Regions from separate parts of the Enterococcus sp. LJL99 genome, predicted to be linked through region 2. Evidence: predicted binding sites of a transcription regulator. Region 2 holds the regulator's gene; each other region holds the start of a gene.
What was found. The regulator LexA, encoded in region 2, represses DNA repair genes until DNA is damaged. The targets are predictions, from matches to a motif close to CNAACANNTGTTNG.

Region 1: a site for LexA is predicted at 2,733-2,746, ahead of ruvA (Holliday junction branch migration protein RuvA). Genes of this name have one in related genera too.
Region 3: a site for LexA is predicted at 4,713-4,726, ahead of ACYSNW_RS03555 (ATP-dependent DNA helicase). Genes of this name have one in related genera too.

Annotation. Positions count from the first base shown of each region.
Region 1 covers NZ_JBTXLT010000003.1:252,372-258,499, reverse strand. The annotation lists gene ACYSNW_RS06505 (amino acid permease) at 1-711, shown strand, start outside; gene ACYSNW_RS06500 (APC family permease) at 783-2,117, shown strand; gene ACYSNW_RS06495 (hypothetical protein) at 2,125-2,277, shown strand; gene ruvA (Holliday junction branch migration protein RuvA) at 2,778-3,389, shown strand; gene ruvB (Holliday junction branch migration DNA helicase RuvB) at 3,402-4,415, shown strand; gene ACYSNW_RS06480 (oleate hydratase) at 4,726-6,128, shown strand, end outside.
Region 2 covers NZ_JBTXLT010000010.1:45,590-51,717, forward strand. The annotation lists gene ACYSNW_RS14000 (thymidylate synthase) at 1-721, shown strand, start outside; gene ACYSNW_RS14005 (dihydrofolate reductase) at 741-1,241, shown strand; gene lexA (transcriptional repressor LexA) at 1,494-2,114, opposite strand; gene ACYSNW_RS14015 (DUF896 family protein) at 2,263-2,505, shown strand; gene tkt (transketolase) at 2,604-4,598, shown strand; gene ACYSNW_RS14025 (glucosaminidase domain-containing protein) at 4,884-5,741, shown strand; gene ACYSNW_RS14030 (4-hydroxy-3-methylbut-2-enyl diphosphate reductase) at 5,844-6,128, opposite strand, start outside.
Region 3 covers NZ_JBTXLT010000002.1:89,832-95,959, reverse strand. The annotation lists gene ACYSNW_RS03570 (YitT family protein) at 1-389, opposite strand, end outside; gene ACYSNW_RS03565 (YajQ family cyclic di-GMP-binding protein) at 757-1,251, shown strand; gene ACYSNW_RS03560 (asparaginase) at 1,309-2,274, opposite strand; gene ACYSNW_RS03555 (ATP-dependent DNA helicase) at 2,327-4,687, opposite strand; gene ACYSNW_RS03550 (Bax inhibitor-1/YccA family protein) at 4,903-5,601, opposite strand; gene ACYSNW_RS03545 (MaoC/PaaZ C-terminal domain-containing protein) at 5,594-6,073, opposite strand.

The DNA of each region.
Region 1 (6,128 bases), on a different contig from region 2:
ATTATGTTAGCAGTCATGTCTTTAGCAAATTCATTCTTAGTCGCAAACGTTGTTCCAGCGGGAAAAATTCAATTAAATAATGGCGTTCAACCTTTACAATTATTTGCAGAACGCTTAGGTTTGCCATATATCTTAGTACAAATTTTCTGTTTAATGACAATCGTCAGTGTATTAACAAATATGTCTACTTGGTTTGTTAGTGCATCAAAAACAATTACAGAAAGTGCCATCAGCGGAGATTTCCCACCCAAATTTAACTTTTGGAAAACAAACAAATTTAATGCTTGCCCAACGTTATTAATTGTCCAAGCAGTTGCGATTTCTTTGCTATCAGTAGCTTATGTCATTATTCCTGGCATCAATAAAGTGTTTATCATTATTACAAATAGTGGAACTGTCATCTATTGTTTAGCGTATGCGTTAATGACGATTGGTTACATGAGTATGAGAAAACATAATACAAATGAAACACATCCATTCCGTGTTGGGAAAAAAGGTAATGGGTTAGCTTATTTCTTCTCAATCTTATTATTGATTACTATTGTATTTGCATTAACAATAACATTTATGAACAATACCTTGTTAAATTTAGTATTTGTTCTTGTATTTTCAGGTATTATCTTTGTTATTCCGTTAATCATTTATAAAAATAGAAAAGAAAGTTGGAAAAATAATCCAGCTAATTCAGAAGTTATAAATAAAACAAATTAAGTAAATGAATACCGTTCGCACCGAATAGGGTCTCTAATTAAGTGAACGGTATTTTTATTGGAGGGATTAAAATGGCTACGACAAATCAGACAGTAACTAGTAATGGAGCTGGCGATTCAAATAAAAACAAATTGTCTTTTATCTCAATTTATTTTTTAGGAATTAATGCAATTGTTGGGTCAGGTGCTTTTTTATTACCACAAGAAATCTATAAAGACATGGGTGTTATGAGTGTCGTTGTCCTATTATGTGCGGCGATTACAGTTAGTATGATTGCCTTGTGTTATGCAGATCTATCAAGTCGCTTTTCTGGATCAGGTGCGGCTTGGTTATATTCTTATAATGCATTTGGAAAATTCACTGGGTTTCAAATTGGTCTGTTTTCTTGGTTTTTAGGCTGTTTAACTTTATCAGCAGAATCTGTTGCGTTACTACGAACATTGAAAAATATTTTTCCAGTGTTAGGAAGTAACACGGTTAAAATCCTATTTCCAGCTTGTTTAATCATTTTATTAGCGGTCATCAATATGTTTGGGACGTCACTTGTGAAATTGATTAATAGTGTTTCTTCTGCATTTAAGATATTTATCATTGTATTCTTTATCGTATTAGGTGCTTTTTTTATTAAAAGTACTAACTTTTCACCAATTGTTCCTAGTACAGTTACGGATACACATAGTTTTATGAGTCATTTTGGGTCAGCATTTAGTGTAGTATTCTATATGTTTAGCGGTTTTTCGTTTATTCCAGTAGCAGCGGCACAAATGAAAAATCCCGAAAAAAATATTCCTAAAGCATTGATTTATGTGATGATTAGTGTAACGGTCTTATATACGTTGGTTCAAGTTGTTGCTATCGGAATTTTAGGAACAACGATCGTAAAATACGATGTACCGATTGCTGAAGCAATGAAAATCGGTGTGGGTCAATGGGCATATGCAATTATTATCTTAGGAATGTTGATTTCTATCTTTGGTGTGGCATTTGCTGTTTCATTTAGTACACCAGCACTAGCCGCTTCTTTAGCAGAAGAACATAATTTGTTACCGGCATCAATTGGGAAAAAAAATAAATATGGTGCGCCTTTTATTGCCGTGATTGTTACCTCAATCATCAGTATTGTAATGACTCAATTTAGTTATATTTTCTTAGTTTCTTGTATTGTATTAGTTTCATTTATCCAATATGTACCGTCCATTCTTGCAGTCATTAAGTTTAAAAAGACTAAACAATTTCCTAATAATGGTTTCAGTCTAAAAGGTGGTTATCTTGTACCGATTTTAGCGTTAGCCATTTCTATGTATCTATTAACTAACTTCAAATTGAATGTCGTTTTAGTAATGGCAGTAGTTTTTGCTTTAGGGGTCATTGTTTATTTTGCTAAAATTAAGAACAATGAAGGGTGATGAGTTTGTGCTAAACGTGAATCTAAAAGAAGCACAGAAAATAGAAAAATTAGGTGTGTTTGAAATTAATCAACAATTACTAGCATTAGCACAAGAAAATAGATGTGGCTTAACTGTTACTAAAGGAAGTTCAAATTGGACAACTCAAAGGCGTAACTAGTCAGTGGTAGTAATTGTTCTGCGCGAAGCGCTCATTCTCAAACAATTGATTTAAGCTTTTTATACGAGTAAAAATAGTTAGAGATAAATTAATCATGAAGACCAGCTAGATTCGAAGTATCAGTGAATTTAGCTGGTTCTTCCTTTTTTATTGTACTAAGCAATTATGTACAAAAATAGGAAAGATTTTTCTTAGATAGTTAGTAATTTCTAGTTGGAGGTTTTCAAATTTTTATTTGTGTTGTTTATTTCCGTAGGTATTTCGTTTGAGCTTTTTTAGTTTTTCTATGGTTTTTTTTTGCACAGCTAGTAAAAATTGTAGCTTTTTAATCATTTTTGGCCAAATTGGTATTGGAATCAGCTTCCTTTTATCTCAGTCCATTTTTTACCCAAAGGATTGTCTTTAGTATAATATATTTTTCCCGCTATTGATTTACTTATAGATATGCTAAAATAGAAACGTATGTACGCATTAAAAGCGTAAGTGAGAAAGGTGAAAAAATGTACGAATATATCATTGGAAAAGTGACGTTTATCAGTCCTTACTATATTGTTGTTGAAACAAATGGAATTGGGTATCAAATTTCGGTTAGTAATCCATATCGTTATTCTGGTAAAACAGAGACAGAAATGAAATTGTACTTACATCAAGTGATTCGAGAAGATGCTCATTTACTTTATGGATTTAACGATTTGGAAGAAAAGCAGCTTTTTCTAAAGTTGATCAGTGTTTCTGGGATCGGACCGAAAAGTGGGTTGGCGATCATGGCTTCAGAGGATCATGGCGGTTTGATCAATGCCATTGAAAATGAAGATGCTACCTATTTGACTAAGTTTCCAGGCGTGGGTAAAAAAACCGCGCAACAAATGATTCTTGATTTGAAAGGTAAACTTGGCGAGTTAGAAACATCAGCAGTAGCTGTTCAAGCAATGGCAGATACTTCAGTCAGCGTAGCACACAATCAATCATTAGCAGAAGCAATCGAAGCGTTAAGTGCGTTAGGCTATAGCGAAAAAGAAATTAAACGAGTAACACCTAAATTAGAAGAACTAGAGCCGCAACAAACAGATGATTATTTACGTAATGCGTTGAAATTAATGATGAAACGCTAAGGAGGAAGGGTTATGACAGAAGAGGAACGCTTACTTTCAGGGGAAAGTTCTGAAGGGGAAGAATCACTTGAAAAATCACTACGACCACAATACTTAGCGCAATATATCGGTCAAAATAAAGTCAAACAAGAGTTGACAATCTATATCGAAGCCGCTCGTAATCGTGAAGAAGCATTAGATCATACGTTACTTTATGGTCCTCCCGGTTTGGGAAAAACGACAATGGCAATGGTGATTGCCAATGAAATGCGCGTCAATATTCGTACGACGAGTGGCCCTGCTATCGAACGACCGGGTGATCTAGTCGCTATTTTAAATGAATTAGAACCAGGCGATGTTTTGTTTATTGATGAAATTCATCGTTTACCTCGAGTGGTAGAAGAAATGTTGTATTCTGCAATGGAAGATTTTTATGTTGATATTATGGTGGGACAAGGAACAACGGCACACCCAGTTCATTTTCCATTGCCACCATTTACTTTAATTGGAGCAACAACGCGAGCAGGAATGTTATCTGCTCCCTTGCGTGATCGCTTTGGAATTATTTCGCATATGGAATATTATACCGATTTAGATTTAAAAGAAATTGTTTTACGTTCTGCGGATATTTTTCAAACAGAAATCGTTGAAGAGGGAGCTTTTGAAATCGCCCGCCGATCAAGAGGAACCCCGCGAATTGCCAATCGACTGTTAAAACGTGTTCGTGATTTTGCTCAAGTTCAATCGGATGGTGTAATCAATCGAGAGATCGCTGATCAAGCATTAATCCTTTTACAAGTAGATAATCAAGGATTAGATTATGTGGATCAAAAATTATTAAAAACGATGATCGAATTGTATGGTGGCGGTCCAGTTGGTCTAAGTACACTTTCAGTGAATATAAGTGAAGAAACCGAAACAGTTGAAGATATGTATGAACCTTATTTGATCCAAAAGGGATTTATTAAACGTACCCCTAGAGGGCGAGTAGTCACAGAATTAGCTTATCAACATTTTGGCTATGACTCACTGTATCAAGAAGAATGATGAAGTCGCTCAAATAGTTTTTTGAACGTGAACAAGTTAAATTGAAATAAATCTTTTATAAAGTTCAAACCAGTAATCAATCACGAAGTCTATTTTTAAAATTTGTGGTTGGTTGCTTTTTTGTGTTTTTGTATCTTAAATCTTTACAGGAATCATTATCGAAAAAAGTGAACAAAATCTTTCTAATCGTTGCGCTATCTAGTACAGTTATCTGTTTTTGTATAGATAACACAGATTTTTAATGGTTATGTTTTGTAGTTTTAAAACATCGCTATTAGAATGAAGGTATCAATGTAGAGGAGGACGTATTATGAATCATTCTAACGGGAATTATCAAGCATTTATCACACCAGAAAAGCCACAAAATAGTGACAAAAAATCAGCTTATTTAGTGGGATCAGGACTTGCTTCACTTGCTGCAGCCGTGTTTTTAATTCGGGATGGACAAATGGATGGTAGTAAAATTCATGTATTAGAGGAATTACCTTTGCCAGGTGGAAGTTTAGATGGAGCGATGAGACCTAAAGATGGATTTGTTATGAGAGGTGGTCGAGAAATGGAGGAACATTTCGAAACTCTTTGGGATTTATTCCGTTCGATTCCTTCACTGGATTCTCCAGGACTATCTGTTTTGGATGAATTTTATCGTTTGAATTTAAATGACCCAAGTTTTTCTCATACGCGAGTAATTGAAAATAGAGGGCAACAATTAGCTACCGATGGGCAACTTACTTTATCTGAAAAATCGATCAAAGAAATTATTGAATTAACTTTAATGACTGAAGAAGAACTAAATGATAAAAAAATAAATGAAGTCTTTAGTGCCGAGTTTTTTGAGTCGAATTTTTGGCTCTATTGGGCAACGATGTTTGCTTTTGAACAATGGGCTTCTGCTATGGAAATGCGCCGCTATTTACTCCGCTTTGTACATCAAATCGCTACGTTATCTAACATGTCTGCTTTACGATTCACTAAGTATAATCAGTATGAATCCTTAGTCTTACCTTTAATCAGTTACTTAAAAGAACATGGGGTAAACTTTGAATACAATACAACGGTTACTAATATTTTGGTTGAAGAACAGGGCAATGAAAAAGTTGCAACTAAGTTGTTTAAAGTAGTGAATGGTCAGGAAGAGATCGTTCAGTTGACTAAAGAGGATCTAATCTTTGTGACAAATGGATCGATCACTGAAAGTACAACTTATGGCAACAGTACAACTGCTCCTTCTAAGCAATATGAATTAGGAACTGCTTGGTCTTTATGGCAAAACTTAGCCAAACAATTCCCAGAATTTGGGAATCCTGATAAGTTTTGTAAAAATATTCCAGAAGAAAATTGGGTAATTTCTGGAACTATAACGCTAAAAGATGATCGAGCAATTCCGTATATTAAAAATATTAGTAAAAAAGATCCTCATAGTGGATCGATTGTAACTAGTGGACCAGTCACAATCAAGGATTCTAGTTGGTTATATGGCTATTCTATAAGTCGTCAACCAGTGTTTAAAGCGCAAAACGAGAATGAAACAATTGTTTGGGTATATGGCTTACTTTCTACTACAGAAGGTGATTATGTTAAGAAAAAAATAACTGACTGTACTGGGATTGAATTATGCAAAGAATGGTTGTATCACATTGGTGTACCACAGGATGAAATCGAGGATATTGCAACAAATGGCGCAACTACAGTGCCAGCACATATGCCATATAT
Region 2 (6,128 bases):
TAATAATCATATTTGGGATGAGTGGGCATTCGAACGTTACATAAATAGCGCTGACTATACAGGACCAGATATGACAAATTTTGGTCATCGAAGTTTAACAGACGAAGTCTTTAAAAACGAATATGACAAACAAAATGATTTGTTTTGTGAAAAAATTTTATCTGATGATGATTTTGCAATGAAACATGGTGAATTAGGAAATATTTATGGGGCACAATGGCGTCATTGGGAAACAAAAGATGGTGGATTTATTGATCAAATCAAAGCTGTGATTGAAATGATTAAAACAACACCGGATTCTCGTCGCTTAATTGTATCAGCATGGAATCCTGAAGACGTTCCATCAATGGCGCTGCCGCCGTGTCATACAATGTTTCAGTTTTATGTAAATGACGGTAAACTAAGTTGTCAACTTTATCAAAGAAGTGCTGATGTTTTTCTTGGCGTTCCATTTAACATTGCTAGTTATGCGCTATTAACGCATTTAATTGCTCACGAAACTGGTTTAGAAGTTGGCGAGTTTGTTCACACTCTAGGAGATGCGCATTTATACAATAACCATTTTGAACAAATGGAAGAACAGTTGACAAGAGAAATTAGAAGCTGTCCGACATTGAAATTAAATCTAGAAAAGCAATCTGTTTTTGATTTTGAAATGGAAGATATCATGCTTGAAGGGTATGATCCACATCCAACGATTAAGGCACCAATTGCCGTTTAAATGACAAAGGGGGAATAGGATGTTAGCAGCTATTTGGGCACAAGATGAGCAAGGGTTGATTGGTAAAGACGATCAAATGCCCTGGCATTTACCTAATGATTTGAAGTTTTTTAAGCAGATGACAGAAGATAACACAATTGTAATGGGACGGACTACTTTTGAGGGAATGGGAAGTAAACCTTTACCGAATCGAAAAACGATTGTTTTGACGAGTGATCAGCTGTATCAAGCTCAAGGTATCATCGTTATGCATTCTGTTGAAGAAATTTTGACCTATGCTGATGAGTTTTCAGGTATTACTTTTATTGCAGGTGGTTCGATTGTATATAAAAACTTTCTTCCTTATTGTGATGTTCTTTATCGAACGGTTATTCAGCATACATTTGAAGGAGACACATATTTTCCTACAGTTGATTGGGATGAGTGGACGCTTGTCAATTTGAGTGAGGGCGAGCAGGATCAAAAGAACAATTACCCATATCAGTTTGAAACTTATCAAAGAATATGTCAAATCGACTAGGAAAATTCTGAAACTTATAGTGACAAACAGTTTTATAGTTTAGTTGAAATCTATTGTTGTAAAGCTTCGATTGTGTTTCACATACGTTACGTTTTTTTCTTGATTTCCAACTGGATTTTTGAAAAATTTGAAAGTCTCAATTGTTTTTAGTAACTTCCTAATTTGAAAAATAAGAATAGAAATAGGCTAGCATCCAGAAAATTTGAAGAGTCAATTTTCTGGATGCTAGCCTATTTTTAGTTCTTGAAAAAGTTAAATATGATTGCGATATAAACCAACAACTTTACCTAAGATACTAACATTTGCTAGAATGATTGGTTCCAATGCATCATTTTCTGGTTGAAGACGAAAATGAGTTGCTTCTTTGAAAAATCGTTTGCATGTGGCCTCATCTTCATCAGTCATCGCAATCACAATATCGCCGTTTTCAGCAGTTGCTTGTTTTCGAACAATAACCTGATCACCATCGAGTATGCCAGCATTAATCATACTTTCTCCACGAATGGTTAACATGAATAAAGAATTATTTTCATACTTTAAATCAGGCGGAAGCGGGAAGTAATCAGAAGCTTCTTCAACAGCCAAAATTGGTTCACCAGCTGTAACAACACCAAGCATTGGAATGGTGCTTGGTTGAATACCTATTTTTTCTAAACCTTCAGCAGTTAACTCGATGGCTCTTGGTTTAGTAGGATCTCTTAAAATTAAGCCTTTTTTCTCTAGTCTGGCTAAATGACCATGAACTGTAGAAGTAGAAGAAAGGTCTACTGCTTTGCCAATTTCGCGAACCGTGGGTGGATAACCTTTTAATTCAACTTGTTCATATATATATTTTAGGACTTCAATTTGTCTTGTATCTGTACGTTTTGCCACAAGTCGCACCTTCTTTCTAATGATATTTTTAGTTTACCATAGTTTTCACAGATAATCAAACAAGCGTTCGTGTTTTTTTGTGAGTTGAGAGTTGTATTTTTAGGCAGGTTCTTATAAGATAGATGTGGAAAGTGAAGGAGGAACTAACATGTTATCAGAAGACAAAATGAACCGTATAAATGAATTGGCTAAAAAGGCGAAAGAATCTAGTTTAACCGAAGCTGAATTAGCAGAACAAAAAGAATTACGTCAGGAATATTTAGAAACGTTTAGAAGTGGAATGAAACATCATATTGAGGGGATGAAAGTAGTTGACCCTGAAGGCAATGATGTTACTCCAGAAAAATTAAAACAAATTCAAAAAGAAAAAGGATTGCATGACCGAAATTAATTTTTTGCTTTTTTTTGTAAAAGTAATTGCTTTCATTGATTAAATAGGCTAAAATAAACTAATAAAGGTAAAAAAAACCTAAATAGGAGATGATTTATTTGTTCGATACAACAGATCAGCTAGGCGTTAACACGGTTCGTACATTAAGTATTGAGGCGATTCAAAAAGCTAATTCAGGTCACCCTGGTTTACCAATGGGTGCTGCCCCAATGGCATATGCATTGTGGACGAAACACTTAAAAGTGAATCCAGCAACATCTATGAACTGGGTTAATAGAGACCGTTTCATTTTATCTGCAGGTCATGGTTCTGCACTTCTTTATAGTTTATTACATTTATCTGGCTATAAAGTTACGATTGATGATTTGAAAAATTTCCGTCAATGGGAAAGTAAAACACCAGGACATCCTGAAGTTCATCATACTGATGGAGTTGAAGCAACTACTGGTCCTTTAGGTCAAGGGATTGCAATGGCAGTTGGGATGGCAATGGCTGAAGCTCATTTGTCTGCAACTTATAATAGAGATAGTTTCCCAGTGATGGATCATTATACATTCAGTTTATGTGGTGATGGCGATTTAATGGAAGGTGTTTCACAAGAAGCAAGTTCTATGGCTGGTCATATGAAATTAGGTAAATTAATCGTGTTGTATGATTCAAATGATATTTCTCTTGATGGTCCGATTTCTAAAGCTTTCACTGAAAATGTTGGTGCACGTTATGAAGCTTATGGTTGGCAACACATTTTAGTAAAAGATGGTAATGATTTAGCAGCAATTTCAAAAGCGATTGATGAAGCAAAAGCTGAAACGAACAAACCGACATTGATTGAGGTTAAAACTGTTATTGGATACGGCGCACCAAAAGAAGGAACCTCTGCTGTTCATGGCGCTCCAATTGGCGAAGACGGAATTACAGCTGCAAAAGCAGTTTATGGTTGGGAATATCCTGATTTCACTGTTCCAGAAGAAGTGGCAGCTCGTTTTAAAGAAGCAATGATTACTGAAGGGGAAAAAGCAGAAGCATCATGGAATGAACTTTTTGCGAATTATGAAAAAGAACATCCTGAACTTGCTAAACAATTCAAGACCGCTTTTGCTGATGAATTACCAGCAGATTGGGCAGATGAATTACCAAGCTATGAAGTTGGTTCTAGTGCAGCTAGTCGTGTCACTAGCAAAGAAACAATTCAAGCCTTATCTAAAGCTGTTCCAAGCTTCTGGGGTGGGTCAGCAGATTTATCTGCCTCTAATAATACAATGGTAGCTGCTGAAAAAGATTTTGAGCCAGGACAATACGAAGGACGTAACATCTGGTTTGGTGTTCGTGAATTCGCGATGGCTGCAGCTATGAATGGGATTCAATTGCATGGTGGAAGTCGAATTTACGGCGGAACATTCTTTGTATTTACAGATTATTTACGTCCAGCAATTCGTTTAGCAGCTATTCAAAACACACCAGTTACCTATGTATTGACGCATGATTCAGTAGCGGTTGGTGAAGATGGTCCAACTCATGAACCAATTGAACAATTAGCTAGTGTTCGTTGTATGCCTGGTGTACAAGTTATTCGTCCAGCTGATGGAAATGAAACTGTAGCAGCTTGGAAAATTGCAATGACTACAAAAGATGCTCCAACGATTTTAGTTCTTAGTAGACAAAACTTACCAGTAATTGAAGGAACAAAAGAACATGCAAGTGATTCAGTTCAAAAAGGTGCTTATGTAATCTCTGCACAAAAAGGATCAAAACCAGAAGGAATTTTAATTGCGACTGGTTCAGAAGTGAATTTGGCGATTCAAGCGCAAAAAGTTTTAGCTGAAAATGGGACAGATGTATCAGTTGTCTCAATGCCAAGTTTTGATTTGTTCGAAAAACAATCGGTGGATTACAAAGAATCAGTTTTACCAAAAGAAGTTTTAAAACGTGTGGCGATTGAAGCAGCTTCTCCGTTTGGATGGGAACGTTACGTTGGCTCTGCTGGAACAACAATTACGATTAATCATTATGGCGCTTCTGCTCCTGGAGATTTAGTATTAAGTGAATTTGGTTTTACAGTAGAAAATGTTGTTGCTACATTTAATAAATTGTAATTTAATTAGTAACAAAATTCGACTACTTCTATTAAATTAATAGCTCGAAACAAAGCTGATTTTGGCTTTGTTTCGAGTTTTTTTATCTTTACAAATTTTTGTTTTCTCCTTTATTATTTATTTTTATTAGAAACTTTGAATAAAAATGCTAAAAACATTTTTTTATGTTTCTTTTATGTTACAATTATTTTAAGAAATATAATTTTGGTTATGAATTATTGTATAAAAAATTCTAATAAAGTAAGATATTATATAAGAAACTCTAATTTTAGAGGAGGAGCGGAATTGGACGATAAGATGACAAGAAGTGAAAGACATTTTATGAAACAAAAAAATAAAACTGACAATACTAAAAAGGCTGTTTCATTAGTGGGAACCTCGTTAGTTTTGATGCCTGTTGTAGGAAATATCGCACCAGTGAATGTTCAGGCAAATGAAGCTAATTTAGGAGATACAACTTCAGAACAAGCCTTTATTAATTCAATTAGCGATTCGGCTGCGTATGTAGCTGAAGTAAATGATTTATATGCCTCTGTAATGATAGCACAAGCCTTATTAGAAAGTAGTTTTGGCGATTCTGCACTTGCTTCAGCACCTAACTACAATTTATTTGGCGTCAAAGGCAGTTATAACGGTCAATCTGTTTATATGCCAACAGCTGAATATCTGGAAGGTCAGTGGATGACCATTACGGAACCATTTAGAAGTTATAGTTCTTATGCTGAATCTTTTCAAGATCATGCCAACGTATTAAAGACAACTGTTTCTACGACTGGTGATTATTATTATTCAGGATCATGGAAAAGCAATACAACAAACTATTCAGATGCGACTGCTGCTCTAGCAGGGCGTTATGCAACTGATCCACACTATAATTATAAATTGAATTGGCTGATTGAAAATTATGGACTCACTGCTTATGATTGGAGTTATTCTAGTCTGGTAGAAGTAGCAAATGAGTCGAATGCTGTTGTTGAAGCAACAGGTCAAACTTATACTGATAGTTCTAGTGTGACTGTCGTTTCTGGTGACACGTTGTGGGGAATCTCAGAACGGTATGGACTAACTGTAGATCAATTGATGGCTCTTAATGGACTAAGTACAGAATTAATAACCGTCGGACAAACGTTAATTGTTTCATGATTTATGGTTAAAATTTTAAGAATATAAAACAAACGAGGTTGAAAATGTGGCAATATTTTCAACCTCGTTTGTTTTTGAATTGTGATTTCAAGCTAATCGCTTTTATCGTTTACCGTTTCTCAAATCAGCTAATCGACGTTCTCTGTTTTTACTTAAATCTTTGATACGAGGACGAGGCAAGATGCTTTCGGCAGTGACTTTAGTTAGTGCCTCAAAAGTCGTAGTATCTTGTGAGTCAAATTGTTCTAAATAGTCAATTACTTCACGCACAATTTGCGTTGGAGTAGAAGCACCAGCTGTAACCGCGACTTTTTTAACTTCGTTGAACCAAGCGGGATTTATTTCTGAAACATCTTTTATGCGATATGCTTTAACACCAATCTGTTG
Region 3 (6,128 bases), on a different contig from region 2:
CCAATCCCAATCAAAACCCCACCCACGATGGCATTCATTAATGGATTATCGGTAATTACTTTTACTGGTAATAATACCGTCACAATAGAAATCCAAGCAACATTGATAAAACTATAAATTGTTGATTCTTTTCCTAGTTTAAGAAAACCTAAAACAAAAATCGGAATATTCAATAGTAAAATAAAAATCCCTGTATCTAAGTTGATTGCTAAATGATCATGCAATAATGAGGCAATGATTTGCGCAACTCCATTCATTCCTGCAGAAAAGACTTTAGCTGGAGTTAAGAAAAAATTCAAACTGATAGCTGCTAAAATACCAGTAACAAAAATAACCAATACTTTTTTTATTTCTTCATTTTTTTGATAGTTATTGATCCATTTACTCATGAAAAAGTCCTCCTGTTTAGAAAACCGAAACTTTTAACTTTATTCTTTCTAGCCAAAAAGTTTCTCCTTCTCTCTTTATTGGTTAGCGCCCAAATTAGAATAACAGCTTGCTCTAAAAAAAGAAAGGCAAAATTTACCAAAATGAGGAATCTTTTATTTTGAGGTTTTTAGATTTTAAAAAGATGTGTGAATTCCCAATTTTTTTCCTGAAAAACATGCGAAAAAATAAGCCTAACAATTATTTCTTTTTAACACCTAGTTTTTTCTAATGCTCTTCTTCGGCAAAACACGTTTATCTTTAGACTTGTTTCTTTAGTGATTCATGTTACTATTAAAGAGAGATATAGAAAAGACAGGAGGTTGTCAAATGGCAGCAAAAGAAGCAAGCTTCGATGTAACATCTGAAGTAAACATGGAAGAAGTAAAAAACGCCATCCAAATCGCATTAAAAGAAATCAAAAATCGTTTTGATTTTAAAGATTCAATTGCTGATATCAAATTAGAAACGAATAAATTAGTTGTAATTGCGGATGACGAATATAAAATTGAACAAGTAAAAGACGTACTATTCAGCAAGTTAGTCAAAAGAGGCGTCCCTATCAAAAATATTCATTTTAGTTCCAGTGAAAATTCACTAGGTGGAGCCGTTAGACAATACGGCGATTTAGTTAGTGGCATCGATAAAGATAACGCTAAAAAGATCAATGTTGCCATCAAAAACTCTGGTATAAAAGTAAAATCACAAATCCAAGAAGATCAAATTCGGGTATCAGGGAAAAATCGTGATGATCTTCAAAAAACAATTGCTATGCTAAAACAATTAGATTTACCAATAGAATTACAGTTTGCCAATTACCGTTAATTATTCAAAAAAAGTTGTGCTAGAGAAAGAATCTATCTCCAGCACAACTTTTTTTATTTATTGACTTAAAAATAGCCGTAATTCCTCTTTATTTTTGCCACTATTCAAACCAACAATTAAGCGAATTCTAGCTTTTTGCCCATTTAATCCTCGGGAAAAGATAAGACCCATTTTTTTCAAATTAGCACCGCCACCTTCATAATCATAAAGATCTTCAGCAATACCATTCGAACAACGAGAAACTAAAACGATTGGGATCTCTTGGTCAAGTAGGCGTTGAATTGCAGGCAATGTTTTTGGTGGTAAGTTTCCCGCCCCCAATGCTTCGATTACAATTCCATCGGTATTTTCATTATTAACAAGATCAAACAAACTACCATCCATTCCGGCAAAAGCAGTAATCACATAGACATTTCCATTAGCTTTTTCAATATCACAAGTCTCTTGTGCAACAATTTCACTTGCAAAAAACGTTCGGTCTTTTGCAATCATTCCAATCGGACCGAAAGTCGGTGTTCGAAAGGTAGCAACATTTGTCGTATGTGTTTTAGTTACATATCTAGCTGCATGAATCTCGTCATTCATTACGACCAATACGCCTTTTCCTATCGATTCATCTGAACAAGCAGTAAAAATGGCACTAATAAAATTATACAGACCATCCGTACCGATTTCATTACTGGAACGCATTGCACCCGTTAAAACGACTGGTATTTTCCGTTCTAAAGTAATGTCTAAAAAGTAAGCTGTTTCTTCCAACGTATCTGTTCCATGAGTGATAACAACTCCATCAAATGATTCCGCATAAGCTTTTTTGATTCGTTGCTGTAATATCAGCATTTTTTCTAATGTGATATGAGGAGAAGGAACATTAAAAATCGCTTCAACAACTAAATCGACTTTTCCTTCTAATAGTTTTTCTTGATCTAATAAAGGATTAGTTTGGTTAGGTGTCACATTGCCGTCCGGCTCTTTTGACATTGAAATCGTACCACCCGTATGTAGGACTAAAATTTTCTTCATCACTTTTCCTCGTTTCTAATTCATTTTATCTTTAACAATCCAAAACGACCGCTTAATCTTTTTGCACCCAAAATTGTTTGATTATATTTTCTATTTGTTGATTATTATATGCTCTTTGCGCATGATACCAATGGGGTGGAAAAAGCTGTTTAACTGCTGGAGAAGAAAAACGTTGATCCAATAATAAAACCACACCTTGATCTTTTTCATCTCGAATAACACGTCCACCCGCTTGTAATACTTTATTCATTCCAGGTATTTGATACGCAAATTGAAAGCCATGTTCATTTTTGATTTCATAATAGTTTTTAATCAACTCTTGTTCATGATTCATCTGAGGCAACCCAACGCCAACGATGGCTGTACCGATTAATCGAGTACCTTTTAAATCAATTCCTTCTGAAAAAATACCTCCTAACACGCAAAAGCCAACTAAAGATTCTGTTGGATCCGATTCGAATAATACTAGAAAATTTTCTCGTTCTTCTTCTGTCATCATTGTATCTTGCAAACGCGTTTTTATTTCGGGATAATTTTCTCTAAACTGTTCGTAAACAATATCCATATAGCTATAGGATGGGAAAAAAACTAAGTAATTTCCCTTCTTTTGCTTAACCATCGTCATGATGCTTTCTGTAATCATCTGGTAACTGTTTGCTCGTTCCTTGTACGTTGTTTGAATATGATTTCCAATGACAAGTAATTGATTTTCTTGAGCAAAAGGACTCGCAATACGATAACGCAAACTATCTTCTTTGCCACCTAAAATTTCTTGATAGTAATCCAAAGGCGTCAAACTTGCTGAAAACAAAATGCTTGCTTTACTCTTATCTAATTTTTGTTCAAGCAAATAAGAAGGATCAATACAAAATTGCTTGATTGTTACTTGGTTTTTTTCAGCTATGACATAAGTATAATAATGATCATCATATAGTTCACTGATTTTTAAATAGTGCATCAACTCAAAGTAAAATTCCAACACTTGATTTAGTTGTGGAAATTCTTGATTCTCTGGCAACCATTCCTTAATTTTTTCAGCCAAAGTATACCCAAATTTGATAAAAGAATCCAATGGTTCTGCTTGATAAATAAAATTTTTCTGATCCTTCTCACAAATTTCTTGGATTCGTTCAAATTCTGTTTTCATTTTTTTAACCGCTCGTGTAATCTTATTTTTTTCTTTAGCAAAAAAAGCTGTAAAAGAATTCAATTGAAAAAGGGTCAAAGTAGCAGAATACATTTCTCTTGAACGATTAACCAAATTATGAACTTCATCAATCAGAAAAATATTGTCTTTTTCTACTGGATCATCCTCAAAAAAACGACGCAAATAAGCCGTCGGGTCAAATAAATAATTATAGTCACAAATAATCAAATCACACCATAAGCTAACATCCAAAGATAATTCAAAAGGGCATAACGTGTGCTTTTTAGCGTATGTTTCAATCACCTCTCGAGTGAATTGATTTTCATTCATCAATAAATCCCAAAGACCTTCATTCAAACGATCATAATAACCGTTGGCAAAGGGACAGTGTTCTGGTGTACAATTGCGTTCGGTTAAAAAACAAATTTTGTCTTTTGCTGTCAATGTCACACTTTTCAACTGCAACTCCTTTTGTTTCATTGCCTCCACAGCATCTTCGGCCACTTGTCGTGTGATTGTTTTAGCAGTTAAATAAAAAACTCGCTCCGCTTGTTCTTCGCCAATTGCTTTTAACGTAGGAAAAAGAGTTGAAATGGTTTTCCCAGTTCCAGTAGGCGCTTCAACAAAAAGTCGTTGCTCACTTAAAATCGTTTTATATACCGAAACAGCCAGTTCTCTCTGGCCTTTTCGATAATCTCCGTAGGGAAAAGTTAAATTTTTCAATGATTGATTCCGAAGTGAACGCCACTCTTCTTTAAAAATTAGCCATTGTTCATATTGCTGAACTAAATCTGTAAAAAATTCTGCTAATTCTTCTTGGCTGAATACTTTTCTTTCTTGAGTCACTTCTTCTGTCGTTGTTTGAAAATAGGTCAATTGTAACGTGATGTTTGCTAACTTTTCTTGTTGACAATAAATATGTCCATAACACATCACTTGGTACCAATACATATCAACTTGTGCTTGGGGCAAATCAACAAATGCTGGCTCTGACGTTTTTATTTCATCAATTATCGGCTGCTGGTTTTCATCTAGAAAAAGCCCATCTGCTCTGCCTTCAATCACAAATGGCAGTTGATTGAGAAGGACCGTCATTGATAGTTTCAGTTCTTTTTGATAACCTTCTCCTGCTGCTTTTTGCAATTTCCGATGAATTCTAGCGCCTTCTAATGCTGTATGTTCACTTGTATGTCTTGCATCAATACTACCTTTTCTTAGTATAAATTCTACTAGCTGACGAATCGCAATTCTTTGCTTCGTTTTCATAGTCACACCACCGTCTTATCATTATAGAACATACATTCGCAAAAGAAAAGGAAGAGTTTTAAAATTAATCTTTTTCTGAAATTTTTATCTAATTCTTTTTTGTTCCCTTACATTACTTTTCAAGCTTCATCAATACATTCATAAAAAAACTCCAAAATTGCCGATTCTATCGACAGTTTTTGGAGTTTTTTTAGCTTAATTTTAGCTAACTGAAACTAATTGTTTTTACCAAAAATTCTTAAGAAAGCTAAGAATAGATTGATAAAGTCTAGGTATAATTGTAAAGCGAAGAATACGGCAATCCCTGTTCCAACAGAACCATTTGCTTGTACATAATAATTTTGAATTTGTTGGTTATCATAAGCAGTTAAACCAGAGAAAATCAAGACCATCAAAATACTAATTAAATAATCTACTGGACCACTGTGCAATAGAAAAGCATTCAATAAAATGGCAATAAATACACCAATCAATGCACTAAGGGCGGCTCTACCAATTCCAGATAAATCTTTTTTGGTAAACATACCAACTAGTGCCATCGCACCAAACGTTGCTGCTGAAGCAAGAAAGGCACCAAACACTTCTGAATCCGTATAGTAAAGTAATGTAATCGCTAAGGTTGCGCCATTCATAATTGAATACGCAATAAATCCTCCGACTACTACCCCTGGATTACTATCTGCTTTCGCTGCTTTTGAAGCTAAAAAGAAAACTAAAGCAATCTCAACTAGCCACATTCCCATAAATCCTAATGGAAAATTACGCACAAAAGTTATAAACTCTACATAAAAAACATTCAGAGCTAAATACGAGACAACCGCACTTAACCCTACTCCTAAGGCTAAATACCCATAAATTTTAGAATAAAACTGGTTAATACCAGATTTTGTTTTGACTGTTCCGCTATTATTCATTCAAATCTCCTTCTTTCTTTTCAGTGTCCTTTGAAACTTGCGGTGGTTGAACCATCACGACTGCATCTAACACTCGATCCTCAGCAGAATTAACTGCATCAATAGAAAGCGTTACTACATTTTTCATTTTGTCAACCATAATTACTTCAAATTGAAAGGTCAACGTTTCGTAATGAAAAACTGGCTCAACGAAGTTTACCGAAAAATTCACTACATGAGATCCAGGTCCTGGTAGATGCTTAGAAATCGCACTGGTAATAATTCCCATCAACATGATAGATGGAACAATTGGTTGTCCATACTCGGTTTCTTGTGCATAGTCATGTTGGATATAGACAGGATTTGCATCATTGGTTAACCCTAGATACAATAATAAATCTTTATCTTCAATTACCTCGGTGACGGATAACGAGTCGCCTTCCTCAATTTCTTCGATGGTCTTGCCTAATTTTCTTGATTTACCGATGTTCAAATTAGTACACCTCCGCTATTAATAAGATAATTGTATCAAAATGATAAGAAAAAAC